DNA from 2 places in the Bradyrhizobium sp. MI1.11 genome. Region 1 is predicted to be linked to the other one. Evidence: riboswitches for the same ligand, from Rfam matches in the RefSeq annotation. Region 1 holds a riboswitch; the other holds the start of a gene.
The links. A riboswitch is a leader RNA that binds a small molecule or an ion and turns the genes downstream of it on or off. The one in region 1 is predicted to bind cobalamin.

Region 1 (7,864 bases):
GCTCGCATCGATGTCGGGGCCTTGGCCGGTCTCGGGACCGGCGATCGCGATCGGTTGCCGCGCTCTGCATGACGATGCCTGGGCCGAGGCCACGTCCGCGCGGCTGGCGCGAGACTGCGTTCGCCTCGACGGCATGGTGCGGTCGCAAGGCTGGACGCTCGTTGGCGGCACGCAGCTGTTTCGTCTCTACGAGACGCCTGACGCGCTTGCGGCGCAGGAGAGACTGGCGCGTCGCCATATCTGGTCGCGCGTGTTCGCGCGGGAGCCGACATGGCTGCGCCTCGGGCTTCCGGGCGGCGACTCCGAATGGACGCGCCTGGCCGAGGCGCTAGCGCGCTAGCGCGAGCAGGCCGTCGACGTCGAGATGTTGCTCGATGTGATCGGCAAGCGCATCGAGCGCACTCTCGACCCTGGCGTGATAGGGCTCGTTGCCTGCGGGAATGTCGAGCTTCGCCAAGAACGCCTTGCGGAAATCATCCGACGTGAACAGGCCGTGCAGATAGCTGCCCTGCACGCGTCCGTCGCGTGAGATCGCGCCTTCCAGTTCGCCGTTCAGCCTTGCGAATGGCCGCGTGCGATCCGGCCCATCGGTGCGGCCGATGTGGATTTCGTAGGCCTCGATCGGCTGATCCGTCGCGGCATGCACGGCCGCGACACGCGTCAGCGTCTTCTGCGGGGTCATCACCGTCTCGACGTCCAGAAGTCCGAGACCCGGTGTATCGCCCGCGGGTCCCTCGATCCCCTCGGGATCAGCGACGCTACGTCCGAGCATCTGATAGCCGCCGCAGAGGCCGAGCACATGGCCGCCTCTGCGGTAGTGCGCCAGGAGATCGATGTCCCAGCCCTGCGCGCGCAGAAAGGCGAGGTCGCCGCGCGTAGATTTCGAACCGGGAATGATGACGAGCCTGACGTCGCCGGGAATTGCCTCGCCCGGCCGCACCATCACGAGATCGACGCCAGGCTCGAGCTTGAGCGGATCGAGATCGTCGAAATTGGCGATCCGCGACAGCGCGAGACAGGCGATCTTGCATTGGCCCGGCTTGCGCGCATCGCTCAGGCCCAGCGCATCCTCAGCCGGCAGCTCGCCGGCGCGCGCGAACCAGGGCAGCACGCCAAAGCCGCGCCATGCGGTCTTTTCTTCAATCAGCTTATAGCCGTCGTCGAACAGCGTGGGATCGCCGCGGAACTTGTTGATGACAAAACCCTGGATCATCGCGGCATCATCCGGGTCGATCACCGCCTTGATGCCGACGAGTTGCGCGATGACACCGCCGCGGTCGATATCGCCGACCAGCACGACCGGCACGCCAGCCTTGCGCGCAAAACCCATATTGGCGATGTCGGCCTTGCGCAGGTTCACCTCGGCCGGGCTGCCGGCGCCTTCCACCAGCACGAGATCGGCGCGCGCCTTCAGCCGCTCGAAGCTCTCCAGCACGGCGCCCATCAATGACGGCTTCATCGCCGCATATTCACGCGCACGCGCGGTCGCGATGCGTTTTCCTTGCACGATCACCTGCGCGCCGACATCGGTCTCGGGCTTGAGCAGCACCGGGTTCATGTCGGTGTGCGGCTCGACGCCGGCGGCGAGCGCCTGGAGCGCCTGCGCGCGACCGATCTCGCCGCCGTCGACCGTGACGGCAGCATTGTTCGACATGTTCTGCGGCTTGAACGGGAGCACGCGCAGGCCGCGTCGCACAAAGGCGCGCGCGAGACCGGCGACGATGAGCGACTTGCCCACGTCCGAGCCGGCCCCCTGGATCATCAATGCGCGCGCCATCGCGAGTTTCTTAGAACTCGACGCCGGCTTGCGCCTTGATGCCGGAGCGGAAGGGATGCTTGATCAGCGTCATCTCGGTGACGAGATCGGCGATCTCGATCAGCTCGTCCTTGGCGTTGCGCCCGGTGAGCACGACATGCGTCATCGGTGGCTTCGAGGTCACCAGGAAATCGACGACTTCGGCGATGTCGAGATAGTCGTAGCGCAGCGCGATGTTGATCTCGTCGAGCACGACCATGCGGAGATTCTGGTCGAGGATCAGCTCCTTGGCCTTTTCCCAGCCGGCGCGCGCGGCTGCGATATCGCGGGCGCGGTCCTGCGTTTCCCAGGTAAAACCCTCGCCCATGGCGTGGAATTGGCAGAGGTCGCCGAAATGACCGGTGAGCATGCGGCGCTCGCCGGTGTCCCAGGCGCCCTTGATGAACTGCACGACCGCGCAGGGGAAGCCATGGGCGACGCAGCGGACGATCATGCCGAAGGCCGAGGACGACTTGCCCTTGCCGGCGCCGGTGTGGACGATGATGAGGCCCTTTTCGCCGCTCTTGGTCGCCATGATCTTGTCGCGGGCGACCTTCTTCTTCGCCATTTTCGAGGCGTGACGGGCGTCGGTTTCGTCGGCCGTCTGGGTATCCGGTTCGGACGTCATCGGACGGGGTCCTTCGGCTTGACAAGAGGCGGTCGGGGGCAAATGGTGACCCGGCGTTGGTTCCTGTCCTACGACAGGCGAAGAGGGAATGCGATAGGGTCCGAATCGGCAAGATTTGGTTCCAAAATGCAGCCGCCCCCGCGACCGTGACCGGAGAGATGCCCGAAGCCACTGACCCCTAGGGGATCGGGAAGGCGGGGATCGAAGGGGAAACCCTGCTCCGGAAGCCGGGAGACCTGCCAGCGCGGACGATTTTGGACCGGCGGACGGGGTGTTCCGCGACGGGGAAACGGACCTTCGCAAGAACGGTTCGTGGGCCTCATCGCTTCCCGCTGTTTATTCTGGAAGAAGCGATGACCGTCACACTTCATGTCTGCATCACCTGCCGCGCCGGCCAGACGCTTGGCGAGGGCGAGACGACGCCGGGTAAGCGCCTCCATGGTGCGATCCTCGAGGCCGGCGTGCCCGACGGCGTCAGCGTGGTTCCCGTCGAATGCCTGTCTGCGTGCAACCAGGGTTGCTCGGTCGCGCTCAGCGCGCCCGGCCGCTGGTCCTATGTTTATGGCCGTCTGTCGGATGCGAATGCGAGCGACGTGGTCGCGGGCGCCGCGGCCTATGCGGCCGCGCCCGACGGCCTCGTGCCCTGGCGCAGCCGCCCGGAGATCTTCCGCAAGCAATCGCTTGCCCGCATTCCCCCCATTCCCACCTTGGCCGTCGTGCCGGAGGCCGCCGAATGAATTCGCTCGCAAAAGTCCCGGTCACGGTCGTCACGGGCTTTCTCGGCTCCGGCAAGACCACGCTGATCCAGCATCTGCTTGCCAATGCCAACGGCAAGAAGCTCGCGGTGCTCGTCAACGAGTTCGGCAGCGAGGGCGTCGATGGCGAGATTCTGAAATCCTGCGCCGATGCGAATTGCCCGGAAGAGAACATCATCGAGCTCGCCAATGGCTGCATCTGCTGCACCGTCGCCGACGATTTCATTCCGACCATGGAGAAGCTGCTGTCGCGCCCGGTGCGCCCCGATCATATCCTGATCGAGACCTCGGGCCTGGCGCTGCCCAAGCCGCTGTTGAAGGCGTTCGACTGGCCGGAGATCCGTTCGCGGATCACGGTCGATGGTGTGATCGCGCTCGCCGACGCCGAAGCTGTCGCCGCCGGCCGTTTCGCGCCCGATCCTGACGCCGTCGAGGCGCAGCGTGCGGCGGACGAGAATCTCGACCATGAGACGCCGCTGTCGGAAGTGTTCGAGGACCAGATCGCCTGCGCCGACATCGTGCTGCTGACCAAGGCGGATCTTGCGGGCGCGGCAGGGCTCGAAGCCGCCAAAGCGGCGATCACCGCCGAGATGCCGCGCCGCGTGCCGATGCTGGCGATCACCGACGGCGCCATCGACGCGCGCCTCATCCTCGGCCTCGGTGCTGCCGCCGAGAACGATCTCGCCGCGCGTCCCTCGCATCACGACGGCGAGGAGGATCATGAGCACGACGATTTTGCGTCGGTCGTGATCGATCTTCCCGAGGTCACCGATATCGACGCGCTGGTTGCATCCGTTCAGCGGCTGGCGCGCGAGCAGAATGTGCTGCGCGTCAAGGGTTACATCGCGATGGAAGGCAAGCCGATGCGCCTCTTGCTGCAAGCGGTCGGCGAGCGCGTGCGCCACCAGTTCGACAAGCCCTGGGGCGCGGGTGCGAGGCAGTCAAAGCTCGTCGTGATCGGCGAGCACGGCGATATCGACGAGGCCGCAATCAAGGCGGGACTTGGTCTTTCAGGATCTGGTATCTGATGCACGTCGTCTTCCGCGAGAGCCGCGGTCTCGAGGAGACCGCGATACCAAGGGACATCGGCCAGGACCCGGCCGATCTCGTGGTGCTCTCGTATTCGGATTCCGATCTAGCGGCGTTCGCGGCCGGTTGGCGCCGTGGTCGCGACAGCCTGCCGTCGCTACGCCTCGTCAATCTCGCCGAACTGCGTCATCCGCTCTCGGTCGACACCTATATCGAGCGCACGCTTGCGCAGGCGCGCGGCATCCTCGTGCGTCTGATCGGTGGGGAATCCTATTGGCCATATGGGCTCGCGGCCCTGCAGCAACTCGCGAAGCAGCGCGGCATCGTGCTGGCCGTGCTGCCGGCCGACGGCCGCGATGACACGCGGCTGGATGCCTATTCGACCCTGCCGGTCTCGACATTGCGGCGGCTCAAGGTGCTCTGCGACACCGGTGGCCCTGTCGCGTCGCAAGCCGCAATCGCGCAGCTTGCGTTGGCTTCGGGCCTCTATGCGGGACCTATTATCGGCGAGATGACCGTGCCGGAGATGGGCTTTTACGATCCGGCGCGCGGTGTCATGGCGACGCCGCAGGCCCGCGAAGGGAAGCCGCACGCACTGGTGATCTTCTATCGCTCCTATCTCACCGCCGCGGACACTGGCCCGGTCGATGCCCTGATCGCGGCGCTGCGCGAGAAGGGGTTCGACGCGCACGGCGTCTTCGTCACCTCGCTGAAGGCTCCAGGCGTTGCGGATTGGTTGCGGGTGCATCTTGCGCAAAATCCTCCGGCCGCGATCGTCAATGCGACGGCGTTCTCGGCGATGAGCGACGACGGCACGACGCCGTTCGACGCCGCATCCTGCCCGGTGTTCCAGGTCGCGCTCTCCACGGCACGGCGCGAGGACTGGGCGAGCTCGCTCCGCGGCCTGTCGCCCGGCGACCTCGCGATGCATGTGGTGCTGCCCGAGGTCGATGGCCGCCTGTTTGCGGGCGTGGTGAGCTTCAAATCGGCCGCGATGCGCGATCCCGATTTGCAATTTTCGCATCTGGCACACAGGCCCGACGAGGAGCGCGTGAAGGCCGTGGCCGCGCGCGTTGCGGCCTGGCAGCGCCTTGCGGAGAAGCCGGCCGCCGAAAAGCGGATGGCACTCGTGCTCTCGAACTATCCGGGCCGCCCGCATCAGATCGCGCATGCGGTGGGGCTCGATGCGTTGGCCTCGGTCGAGGCTTTGGCGTCCGACCTCGCGGAGACCGGCTTCGATGTCGATCCGGTCCATGCGCTCGGTGAGACGCTGCTCAAGCAGACCTTGAGCTGGAGCGTTGCCGATTACCGCGCTGCGCTCTCGTGCCTTCCGCAAGTCCTGCAGGATGATCTCGCGCAAGCCTGGGGCGCGCCGGAGACCGATCCGGGTTGCGGCGACGGCGCGTTCCATTTCGCCGCGATTCCATGCGGCCGGTCGATCATCGCGGTTCAGCCGGAGCGCGGCGATGCGACCAGGCGCGATGCCGAGTATCACGATCTCGCCCGTACGCCGCGCCATGCCTATGTCGCGTTCTATCTCTGGCTCCGAGCGCAGGGCTGTGATGCCGTCGTGCACATGGGCGCGCACGGCACGCTGGAATGGCTGCCCGGAAAATCCGTGGCGCTGTCGCAGGCGTGCTGGCCGGAAGCCCTGATTGGCGATTTGCCCGTCATCTATCCCTTCATCGTCAACGATCCCGGCGAAGCCGCGCAGGCCAAGCGGCGCCTGGGTGGCGTCACGATCGGCCATCTGCCGCCGCAGCTCGCCGCATCGGCGGTGCCGGACGGGCTGCGCAGGCTCGAACAGCTCCTCGACGAGTACTCGACGGCCGATGGCCTCGATCCCGCCCGCCGCCAGCGTCTGATCGCCGCGATCCGCGACGAGGCACGCGCGGCTGGCCTCGAAGACGATCTTGGCCTCGATGCAGCGGCCGCACCGGCCGAAGCGATCCCGCGGATCGACCGCTTCGTCTGCGATCTCAAGGAAAGCCAGTTCGGCGACGGCCTGCACGTGTTCGGCCGCGGCGCCTGCGGTGAAGCGGAACGCGACGCGTTGCGGGCCGCGCTTGCAGGACGGCGCGTCGCGCCGGGGCCGTCAGGCTCACCGTATCGCGGCCGTCAGGACGTGCTGCCGACCGGGCGCAATCTCTTTGCCGTCGATCCGCGCGCGGTGCCGACGCCGTCCGCGCATGCGCAAGGCATCAAGCTCGCGGAAGAATTACTCCGTCGTCATCTGCAGGATCATGGCGACTGGCCGAAGGGCCTTGTCGTCGATCTCTGGGGCTCGGCGACGATGCGCACCGCGGGCGAGGAGTTTGCCATGGCGCTGCATCTGGCCGGCCTCGCACCGCGCTGGGATCATGCTTCCGGCCGTGTGACCGGCTACGACATCATCGCGCCTGCCGAGCTTGGCCGGCCCCGCATCGACGTCACGCTGCGCGTCTCGGGCCTGTTTCGCGACGTCTTCTCAGGCCTCGCGCAATTGTTCGAGGCGGCAGCCGAGGCGCTGTCGGCCCGCGAGGATGAGGGCGACGAAAATCCATATCGCCATCGCACATCGCGCGTGTTCGCCCCGCGTCCCGGACAATACGGCGTCGGCCTCTCGGCAATCCCGGACGACTTCACGCCCGAGACGCGCCACGCCGCCGGCGAAGCCTGGCTGTCGGCATCGTCATGGGCGTTCTCGGCGGACGGCGAGATCAGGCTCGATCGTGCCGGCATCGAGAAGCGGCTCGCATCCGCCGATGCTTTTGTTCACGTGCAGGATTTGCCGGAAACCGATCTTCTGCTCGCGGCCGACTATGCCGCGCATGAGGCCGGCATTGCGGCCGCCGCAGCCCATCTCGGCGCGACAGGGCCATCGCTCTATCATCTCGACGCGACGCGCCCCGAGCAGCCGCACGCGCGTACGCTGACCGAGGAAATCTCCCGTGTCGTCCGCGCGCGCGCGGCCAACCCGGCCTGGATCGCGGGCATGATGCGCCACGGTTTTCGCGGGGCGGCCGAGATCACCGCAACGCTCGAGCACATGGCCGCCTTCGCGCATCTGGCCGGCGCCGTGCCGCCGCATCTGTTCGACCTCTATTACGATGCGACGCTCGGCCATGACGACGTCCGCGCCTTCATGGCTCGCGAAAATCCGGCGGCACTCGCGGCGATGGAGACGTGTTTCGCGCGCCTGCATGAAGCCTCGCTCTGGCGGACGCGCCGCAATTCGATTGCGGCTGCGCTGCGGGAGGCGTCATGAGCGCTTCCGTGGTCAAGGGCTGGTGTCCCGGCGCGCTGCGCCCGATGCAATCGGGCGACGGGCTCGTGGTCCGCGTGCGTCCGTTCGGCGGCCGGCTCGAAGCTGCCCAGATATCCGGACTGGCCCATCTCGCCGAACGCCATGGCAACGGCCTGATCGACGTGACCAGCCGGGCCAATCTCCAGATCAGAGGCGTCAACGAGACCAGCCACAGGCTGCTGCTCGACGGCCTTGCGCAACTGGCGCTGCTCGACCCGGATGCTGAGACCGAATCCCGTCGCAACATCCTTGTGACGCCGTTCTGGCGTGCGGGGGACGCGACCCAATCGCTCGCCGCCGAGCTCGAGGAGGCGCTCGCTGACAGCAAGCTCGAACTTCCAACCAAGTTCGGCTTCGCCATCGATGACGGC
Region 2 (7,864 bases), on a different contig from region 1:
GCGCCACGACGATCGCAGCGCCATAGAGCGTCAGCTCGGTGCGTCCGAAGGAGAGATTCCCACCTCGCGTGCGTCACTCGTACTTGCGCGAAGCGCGACAGGTATCATACGCGTGCGCCCGATAAAATCGTCTGAGCAAGATCGCGAAAGATTTTGCACACTAATGCACTATCTTAAGCTTATCTCGAACAATCAGAAAGATATCGGGAAGCACAGCTTGTTTCGACCTTCTCTCCTCGTTTAAGGCACCGTCACTGAACGGGAGTGGTTGCGATGGAACATGGGCAGGCCGAACTGGTCGGAGGGAAACCTGTAATCTTCGGGCAACGTAAGGTGCGGCCGCGGGCGTGCCTGGCCGTCGGCAAGCGGCATCTGCGCGCCTTTCTACGGGATGTGCTGGAGGATATGGGATTTGTTATCAGCGAATGCAGGACTGCTGACGAGTTGCCGCACGTACTCCGCACGGAGTTCCCTGATCTGATCCTGCTCGGCATTGGCTCGGACCGCATCGAGCCTGGACGATTGCTCGAGATACTGGTACGCGAAGAATTTGCAGGCCGAGTGCTGGCGTTCGGGGCGCGCGAGTCGATCATCATGGCGGCAGTGCAGCAGGTCGGTAGTGAATATGGACTTGCTATGCTGCCGCCGCTCAGGGCGCCGTTTGCAGCCGAGACGTTGCGCGATCGGATCGGCATGCTCTTGCCAAGAGAGCCGGCGCCCCGTCCCGCGGTCCATGTCGGAGAAGCCTTACACGCTGGCTGGCTTGAGCTCTGGTATGAGCCGAAGTTTGACGCGTGTACCCTTAGCCGCCGCGGCGCCGAGGCGCATGTGCGAATGCGGCACCCGACCTGGGGCGTTGTTCCACCGGCCTATTTCATCCCGGAACCTCACGATCCGCATTTTAGGAACTTGTCGCAGTTCGTGATCGACCGCGCGATCAAGGATTGGCAGTATCTTCTGGAGCAGCAAACTTCGATCGATCTCTCCATCAATCTCCCGGCAGCATTCCTGATTGACCCGCAGGCGGTACGCGATCTCTGTCGGCGCATGCCGTCGCACGCCGCTTTCGGCGGTTTGACGATTGAAATCGAGAGCGTTGAAGCGATCCAGAACCTAGATCTCCTGGTCGAGGTTGCGCGTGAGGTTCGCTTTCACAACATTGGCCTTGCAATCGACAATGTCGGTGCCAATTGGCCGCAGCTGATGGGGATGACAAAATTCCCGTTCGTGAAATTGAAAGTGGATCGTCAGTTCGTAGGCGGCTGCGCGAATGGGCCCCTCAAGCGAAGGGTGTGCCGCCATATCGTTGATCTAGCCAAAGAGTACAATGTGCGCACCGTCGCCGAAGGTGTGGAGAGCCAGGCCGACCTAATCGCTGTGGCCGAACTCGGCTTCGACCTTGCGCAGGGCCATCTGTTCGGAAAAGCCATGCCACTGAAGCAATTTGCACAGTCATCTTTCAACCCCGCTCCAGCTCGTCCAAAATAGTTGCGAGTGGCTGAGTGCGGCCAAGTGACGCTCACGAGCACCGCCATGCCTACTCGGCACCAGGCATGAGGCTGAGTGCAATTCAGTCGGTCTGCAAGGCCAGTGTCGCTCGTCCCGCCGCCACTTCATGTTTCCCTCCGAAGCTTGTTATACGACAAGCCCGTTTTGGCAAGCCTCCAGCGAGTCCTCCGCGCAGCTAGCGTTGCAGCCATGAGCGAGGCTTGCACAAACCTCCAGTCGGGGTGTGTGACCGGAGGTTTGCCGAGATCCGACGTAGACCTGCGTCCGCTGGCGGTTTTTTGTCGCCGCCGGTTGAGGAAGCGTCAGCCTCGCTTGCCCCCGCGCTGACGTGCCAAGCAAACCGACGGACGCTTCCAGCGTCAAGTCGCGACTGACTCTCGCAAGAGGGCCAGACGGCTCGTAGCCTGAAATTGAAGCGACCTGTTGCTGTCGCAGATGCAACATGGTCTCAGACCCGGGACAGCCGAATTGGGCAAATTGCCCAACATTGAGCGCGTCTGCGTTTGGCACGGCATTTGAAAGGGATCGCGCATGGCATCGCTCGCCTAAGGAGTCGGAAGGCATGGCTTACAAGATCGTCGCTTCGCAATGCACCGTTTGTGGCGCATGTGAGTTCGAGTGTCCCAACGCGGCGATCAGTCTGAAGCGCGACATTTACGTTATCGATGCCAAAAAATGTACGGAGTGCGAGGGCCATTGCGACACACCGCAATGCGCGGTGGTCTGTCCGGTCCCTGACACCTGTGTCCCGTCCAAGACAGGATAGGCAGCCCGCGACCAAAAGGCCTCATCGCTCGATTTCGCGAACGAAGTTGTAGATGTGGGGCCTTGAGGAGACCACGACCGCATGGGGCGCATCGAGGTCGATTAACATCGTTATGAGCTTAAGGCGCTGAGCGACTCCGAGGACCCCCTCAAAGGGCTCTGTCGGAGGACACCGTCGAATTTGTCACGAACAAGGACAAGGCGAGGCAGACCGGCGTCGAGCGGCCACGGACGCATCGAAGCCGGCGCAAAAGTCGCTCAGCACGTGAACACCTAGTGCACCGAGAAGATCGTCTTGACCAACCTCACGGAGGCGGACGACCTCGTGCCTGGTCGCGGGCCCGCCGAACACCAAGGAGCCGACCTGATCATCCGTGCGGTCCTGGAGCGATCCGGCTTTCGAAATTTCTAGGGAGCCTTATGGGCTGTGGCCAAACGGATGCCGGCCCAGGATGATCGCACCTTCCTGACGCGCAGGTTCGAAAAGTTGCCGACGGAAAAAGCCGCCTCCTCGCGATCACACAGATACCGAAAGCGGCCCGGGTTCGTTCCGGTGGTGGAGCTCACCGTTACGCGAGCAAGGAGCGAATGCATTTCACAAGCGGAGCCTCCACAGATCCGGGCGTGTTCACCAGGCCGCGAGCAAGACCGTCGTGCCCGCCTAGTGCGCTCGTAATCGCTTGGGCAATATCGCAGCGAGAATCGGTAGGTTGACGCATCGATCCTCGTGCGCATAATTCAAGCCGTCGCGGTCTCCGGATTTCGTTTGATCCGGAGCTAAGAGGGAAGCCGGTGCAATGCCGGCGCTGCCCCCGCAACTGTAAGCGGCGAGCCGCTGTCCAATGAAGTCACTGACGCCATGCGGCTTCGGGAAGGCCGGACAGCAGCAACGACCCGTGAGCCAGGAGACCTGCCTCGACAAGATATCGTCCACGGGCGGGGCGTCCCGGTGTGCGCCAAGCAGTTGTCGCTCAGGCGATGTTCGCTGTCTGCGTCCGCCGTGGCCTTTGCCCCAACATGGGGTCTAAGCTATGTCTATCCTTTCGCTTCCCGTTGCAACACTGGGGACGTCACGCATCGGCCCACGACGCGAACTCAAATTCGCGCTCGAGAGCTACTGGGCGGGAAAGTCCAGCGAAGCCGAGCTCCTCGAGGCGGGGAGTGGACTTCGTGCCGCTAATTGGGCACGGCAGAAATCCCGCGGTGCGACCGTCATTCCTTCGAATGACTTCTCGCTCTACGACCATGTGCTCGATACCAGCCTAATGGTCGGCGCCATTCCCGACGTTTACGGCTGGACCGAAGGTCCTGTGTCGCTCAAAACCTACTTCACCATGGCGCGTGGCGCTCAGGACGGTGGTCACGCTCAGCATGGGCCCGGCGTAGCCGCACAGGAGATGACGAAGTGGTTCGATACGAACTACCACTACATGGTGCCGGAATTTCACCAGGATCAGATCTTTAGGTATGCCTCTCGGAAGCCGATCGAGGAATATGAGGAGGCAAGAAGCCTCGGTTATCAGACGCGGCCCGTCCTAGTGGGCCCAGTCACTTTCCTGAAGCTCGGCAAAAGCGTAAATCCCGCATTCAATCCGCTGTCGCTGCTTGATCGACTCCTCCCCGTCTACGTCGATGTTCTCCGCGAACTAGCCGCGCGCGGCGCTGAATGGGTTCAGCTCGACGAGCCATGCCTAGTGATGGACGTCGACAAAGCATCTCGGGCGGCTGTCCGCCGGGCCTATGCTCATTTCGCTAAGGCCGTGCCGGCCCTTAAAATCATGCTGGCCACATACTTCGGGGCTGTCGGCGACAATCTTGAAACAGTATTGGCCTTGCCCGTTGCCGGGCTTCATGTCGACCTGGTTCGTGCACCTGACCAGTTGGACGCGATTGTCGCCAGAGCCCGTAGAGATCTCGTGGTCTCGCTCGGCGTCGTTGATGGTCGCAACGTGTGGCGCTCTAATCTGCCGGCGCTACTCGACCAACTTGCTCCTATGGTCAAAAAACTGGGCAGGGACCGTGTTCAGATTGCCCCCTCCTGCTCGCTGCTTCATGTTCCGACCGACATTGAGCTAGAGATCGATCTCGATCCCAATCTGAAGACGTGGTTGGCGTTCTCAGTGCAGAAGATCAAGGAACTTTCGATATTGGGCAAAGCGCTGGCTGGCCTTGCTGCCGACGTGGCCGATGAACTCACGCTCTCAGAGGATGCATCCGTCACCCGCGAAACATCGCCGAAGATCCACAGTGCGAACGTCGCCGGACGAATGGCCGCGATCGACGATAGCATGCGCCGCCGTCGCAGTGCGTTCACCCAGCGCGCCGACGTCCAGCGCGTCGCCTTCGCATTGCCGATGTTTCCAACCACAACCATCGGATCCTTCCCGCAAACGGCGGACGTCCGCAATGCGCGTGCAGCTCATGCGCGGGGAGCGCTGAATGACACGCAGTACGAGCAGCTTCTGAAAGCGGAGACAGCCCATACCGTGCATTGGCAGGAAGATATCGGCCTGGACGTGCTCGTACACGGTGAGTTCGAGCGCAATGACATGGTTCAATACTTTGGCGAGCAGCTGTTGGGTTTCGCATTCACCAAGCACGGCTGGGTTCAGTCTTATGGCTCGCGGTGCGTTCGCCCTCCTATCCTGTTTGGAGATGTCTCCCGCCCGAAGCCCATGACCGTTAAATGGTGGCGACATGCGCAGTCTCTGACCAAAAAACCCGTCAAGGCTATGCTGACCGGACCGGTGACGATCCTGAACTGGTCGTTTGTCCGTGACGACATCCCGCGGAGCGAGACATGCCGACAGATCGCTCTCGCGATCCGAGACGAAGTCATCGACCTTGAGGCGGCTGGAGCGACCATGATCCAGATCGACGAGGCTGCGTTGCGGGAGGGATTGCCGCTGCGCAAATCGCAGTGGAAGGACTATCTCGATTGGGCAGTGGACAGTTTCCGCGTTTGCTCCTCCGCTGTCGCTGACGGAACTCAGATCCATACGCACATGTGCTATTCCGAGTTCAACGAAATCATCGATGCGATCGCAGCAATGGATGCCGACGTCATTTCAATCGAGGCGTCGCGCTCCAAAATGGAATTGCTCGACGCTTTCAAGAGCTACAAATATCCTAATGAAATCGGGCCAGGCGTCTATGACATTCATTCACCGCGCATTCCCGCAGCAGCCGAGATCAAGCAGCTGATTGTGTTGGCGCGGCAGCGGGTTTCCGATCGGCAGCTCTGGATCAATCCCGACTGCGGACTGAAAACTCGAAGATGGGAGGAGGTGCGTCCCGCGCTCGTCAATATGGTGGCCGCCGCACGCGAGTTGCGGGGTGAGGCATGATCGTACGGAGCGCGTCACCAACGTATTGTGAATAAGATGCACGCGCTTTGGGAGGTCGCGATATCTTGCGAGCTTCCTAAACCTTCCAGCGCTTGCGAATGCCGGTCTGCTTCGGCGGAGGTGATCGCATACACCCGGCGACAAGCTCGAATCCGGCGGACGACAGCATGCCGGTCATACCGATCAGGTGACATATTCCAACTCACTACCGCTCGACGCGAACCACGGCCCTATCTTTTCATTTATCCATCGCGTGGATGCGTCCCATCACAACAATCTATTTTACCGCCCTTCCGGAATTTCATACGTAATTGGCGCGTTGGCGCGGGCTTCGGGAAGATTTGCTGGCGTTGGGGCGCTGCCACATGGTGCCGCGTGACGGCAAACTGACGCTTGAGTTCCAGGACACGGCAGCCAAACCGCCTGCGGGATGGATCCCAGCTCCATCAAGGCTCCCCTTGCCAACCGGACAGCTGGCAAGTGGTGGCAAGTCTTGAACTTTCCGACAGGAGTGGAAAGCAAGCGGCTCGCTAAGTTGCGCGGAGCGATATCCGCTTCTTGTTGTTTGACGGCGAGTGCCCTCGCCGTAAATCGGTCGCCGGTAGTCCTCCCTACCGACGAAAGCTGGTGCGATGCGGAAAGCAGCGTCGCTCCTGCGTGACTTCTGCCCGGCCTCCCGTCGAGGCCGGGCATTTTTATGTATGCGTGGTGATGAGTGACAGCACAGCATCATTCATTTAGACGTCATTGCGGGGAGGCCGGTTTCTTGCGTCGCCTCTGTTGCTCTTCGTCAGGGAATGAGGCCGGTGCTGCTAAGGCTATCTGTCTATTGAAGGCTTTGGTGTCGTGTTGGTGCGCGTCGGCAGTATCGGATATTCGATCTTAGGCAGCCGACCGGTCAGCGAATTCAGAAATGAGACAATGTCGTTTTCCTCCCTATCGCTAAGCTTGGTGCCGAGCTGGATTTCACTCATCAGGGCAACAGCTTGCTTCAGGCTCCAAACCTGGCCCGAATGGAAGTAAGGGGCTCGCAACGCGACGTTCCGCAATGGCGCAGCGCGGAAGACATATTCGTCGCCAGCCGCCCTGGTAACCGCGAACCGGCCCTTATCGGCGTCCGGAAGCACGCTTGCGTCCGGCTTTTTCATCACGCCGAACGGGAAGTAGGCCTGCCCACCGAGATTAATTCCATTGTGGCAAGAGGAACATCCCTTCGCCATAAACAGTGCCAACCCTGACTTCTGCTGATCATCGAGAGCAAGTGTATTGCCCTCCAGATACTGATCGAATGGAGCCGCAGGTGTAATGAGAGTCGCTTCAAAAGCCTCGATCGCCTTCGCAAAATTTTCAAAGGTGACCGATCTCGCTTCGTTCGGAAAAGCGTTCTTGAACAAGGCGACGTAGCTGGGCATTGAGTTCAAGATACCGAGCACATGATCCGGAGTCGCATTCATTTCGGCACTCGCCTGCACCGGGCCGGTGGCTTGCGCCTTGAGGTCCGCGGCGCGTCCGTCCCAGAATTGCGCCACATTGAACACTGCGTTGTAGACGGTTGGGGCCCGACGTAGGCCGACCTTCCAGCCGTGACCAACGGAGGTCGGACCGGCATCGACTCCGCCGGTGCCGAGATTGTGGCACGTATTGCAGCTAATGATCCCGCTCGCCGATAGCCGCGGATCGAAGAACAGCATCTTGCCAAGCTCGACCTTTCCATGCGTCACCGGATTGTTTTTTACCGCAGGAATCACCGAGGGGATTGGATGGAAGATCTGCTTGGCGTTTCTCATCAGATCATCGTCGGCGTTAGCTCCTGACGACATCAGCAGCCCAATAGCGAAAATAGATGCTTCAGCGACAAGCCGAAGCTCCGGGATCGACATGTTCATACACCGCCTCATTAGTTCTGATTGTTAAACAAGGAAAGGAAACAGTCGAAAGCGATGCCACGCGTTCCTCGACGGTCCGGCGCAGCATGCAGCGGATCCTCCGAAGCGAGGCTGCATCAAAATGTACGACTTTGAGGAGCTCGCCGCGGCGTTCACGCACGGACTTGAGGGGCTCATGTGATTCGCGAGTTCGCTTTGAGCTTAGATCGCGGCCTTTCTGTTGGTCGATCAGACTAGCGCCTCAACTTCGGCCTGATGGTCGGTCTGACAACAACAAGTGTGGCGCAAGTAGTAAGCTGTCCGGTGGCCGCATCGGTGCTCCATCGAGCGATTGGGTGGCCAATACGCTCCCGCAAA

Region 2: linked by a shared signal. The riboswitch ahead of metE (5-methyltetrahydropteroyltriglutamate--homocysteine S-methyltransferase) and the one ahead of AC0L30_RS04650 (DUF1636 domain-containing protein) in region 1 are both predicted to bind cobalamin.

Annotation. Positions count from the first base shown of each region.
Region 1 covers NZ_JBVVPM010000003.1:235,385-243,248, reverse strand. Annotated here, with positions in the region: gene cobD (threonine-phosphate decarboxylase CobD) at 1-340, shown strand, start outside; gene AC0L30_RS04660 (cobyric acid synthase) at 329-1,777, opposite strand; gene cobO (cob(I)yrinic acid a,c-diamide adenosyltransferase) at 1,788-2,423, opposite strand; cobalamin riboswitch at 2,464-2,681, shown strand; gene AC0L30_RS04650 (DUF1636 domain-containing protein) at 2,777-3,160, shown strand; gene cobW (cobalamin biosynthesis protein CobW) at 3,157-4,206, shown strand; gene cobN (cobaltochelatase subunit CobN) at 4,206-7,454, shown strand; gene cobG (precorrin-3B synthase) at 7,451-7,864, shown strand, end outside.
Region 2 covers NZ_JBVVPM010000023.1:56,354-64,217, reverse strand. Annotated here, with positions in the region: gene AC0L30_RS22650 (EAL domain-containing response regulator) at 274-1,488, shown strand; gene AC0L30_RS22645 (4Fe-4S binding protein) at 2,072-2,275, shown strand; cobalamin riboswitch at 3,007-3,206, shown strand; gene metE (5-methyltetrahydropteroyltriglutamate--homocysteine S-methyltransferase) at 3,306-5,621, shown strand; gene AC0L30_RS22635 (cytochrome-c peroxidase) at 6,440-7,507, opposite strand.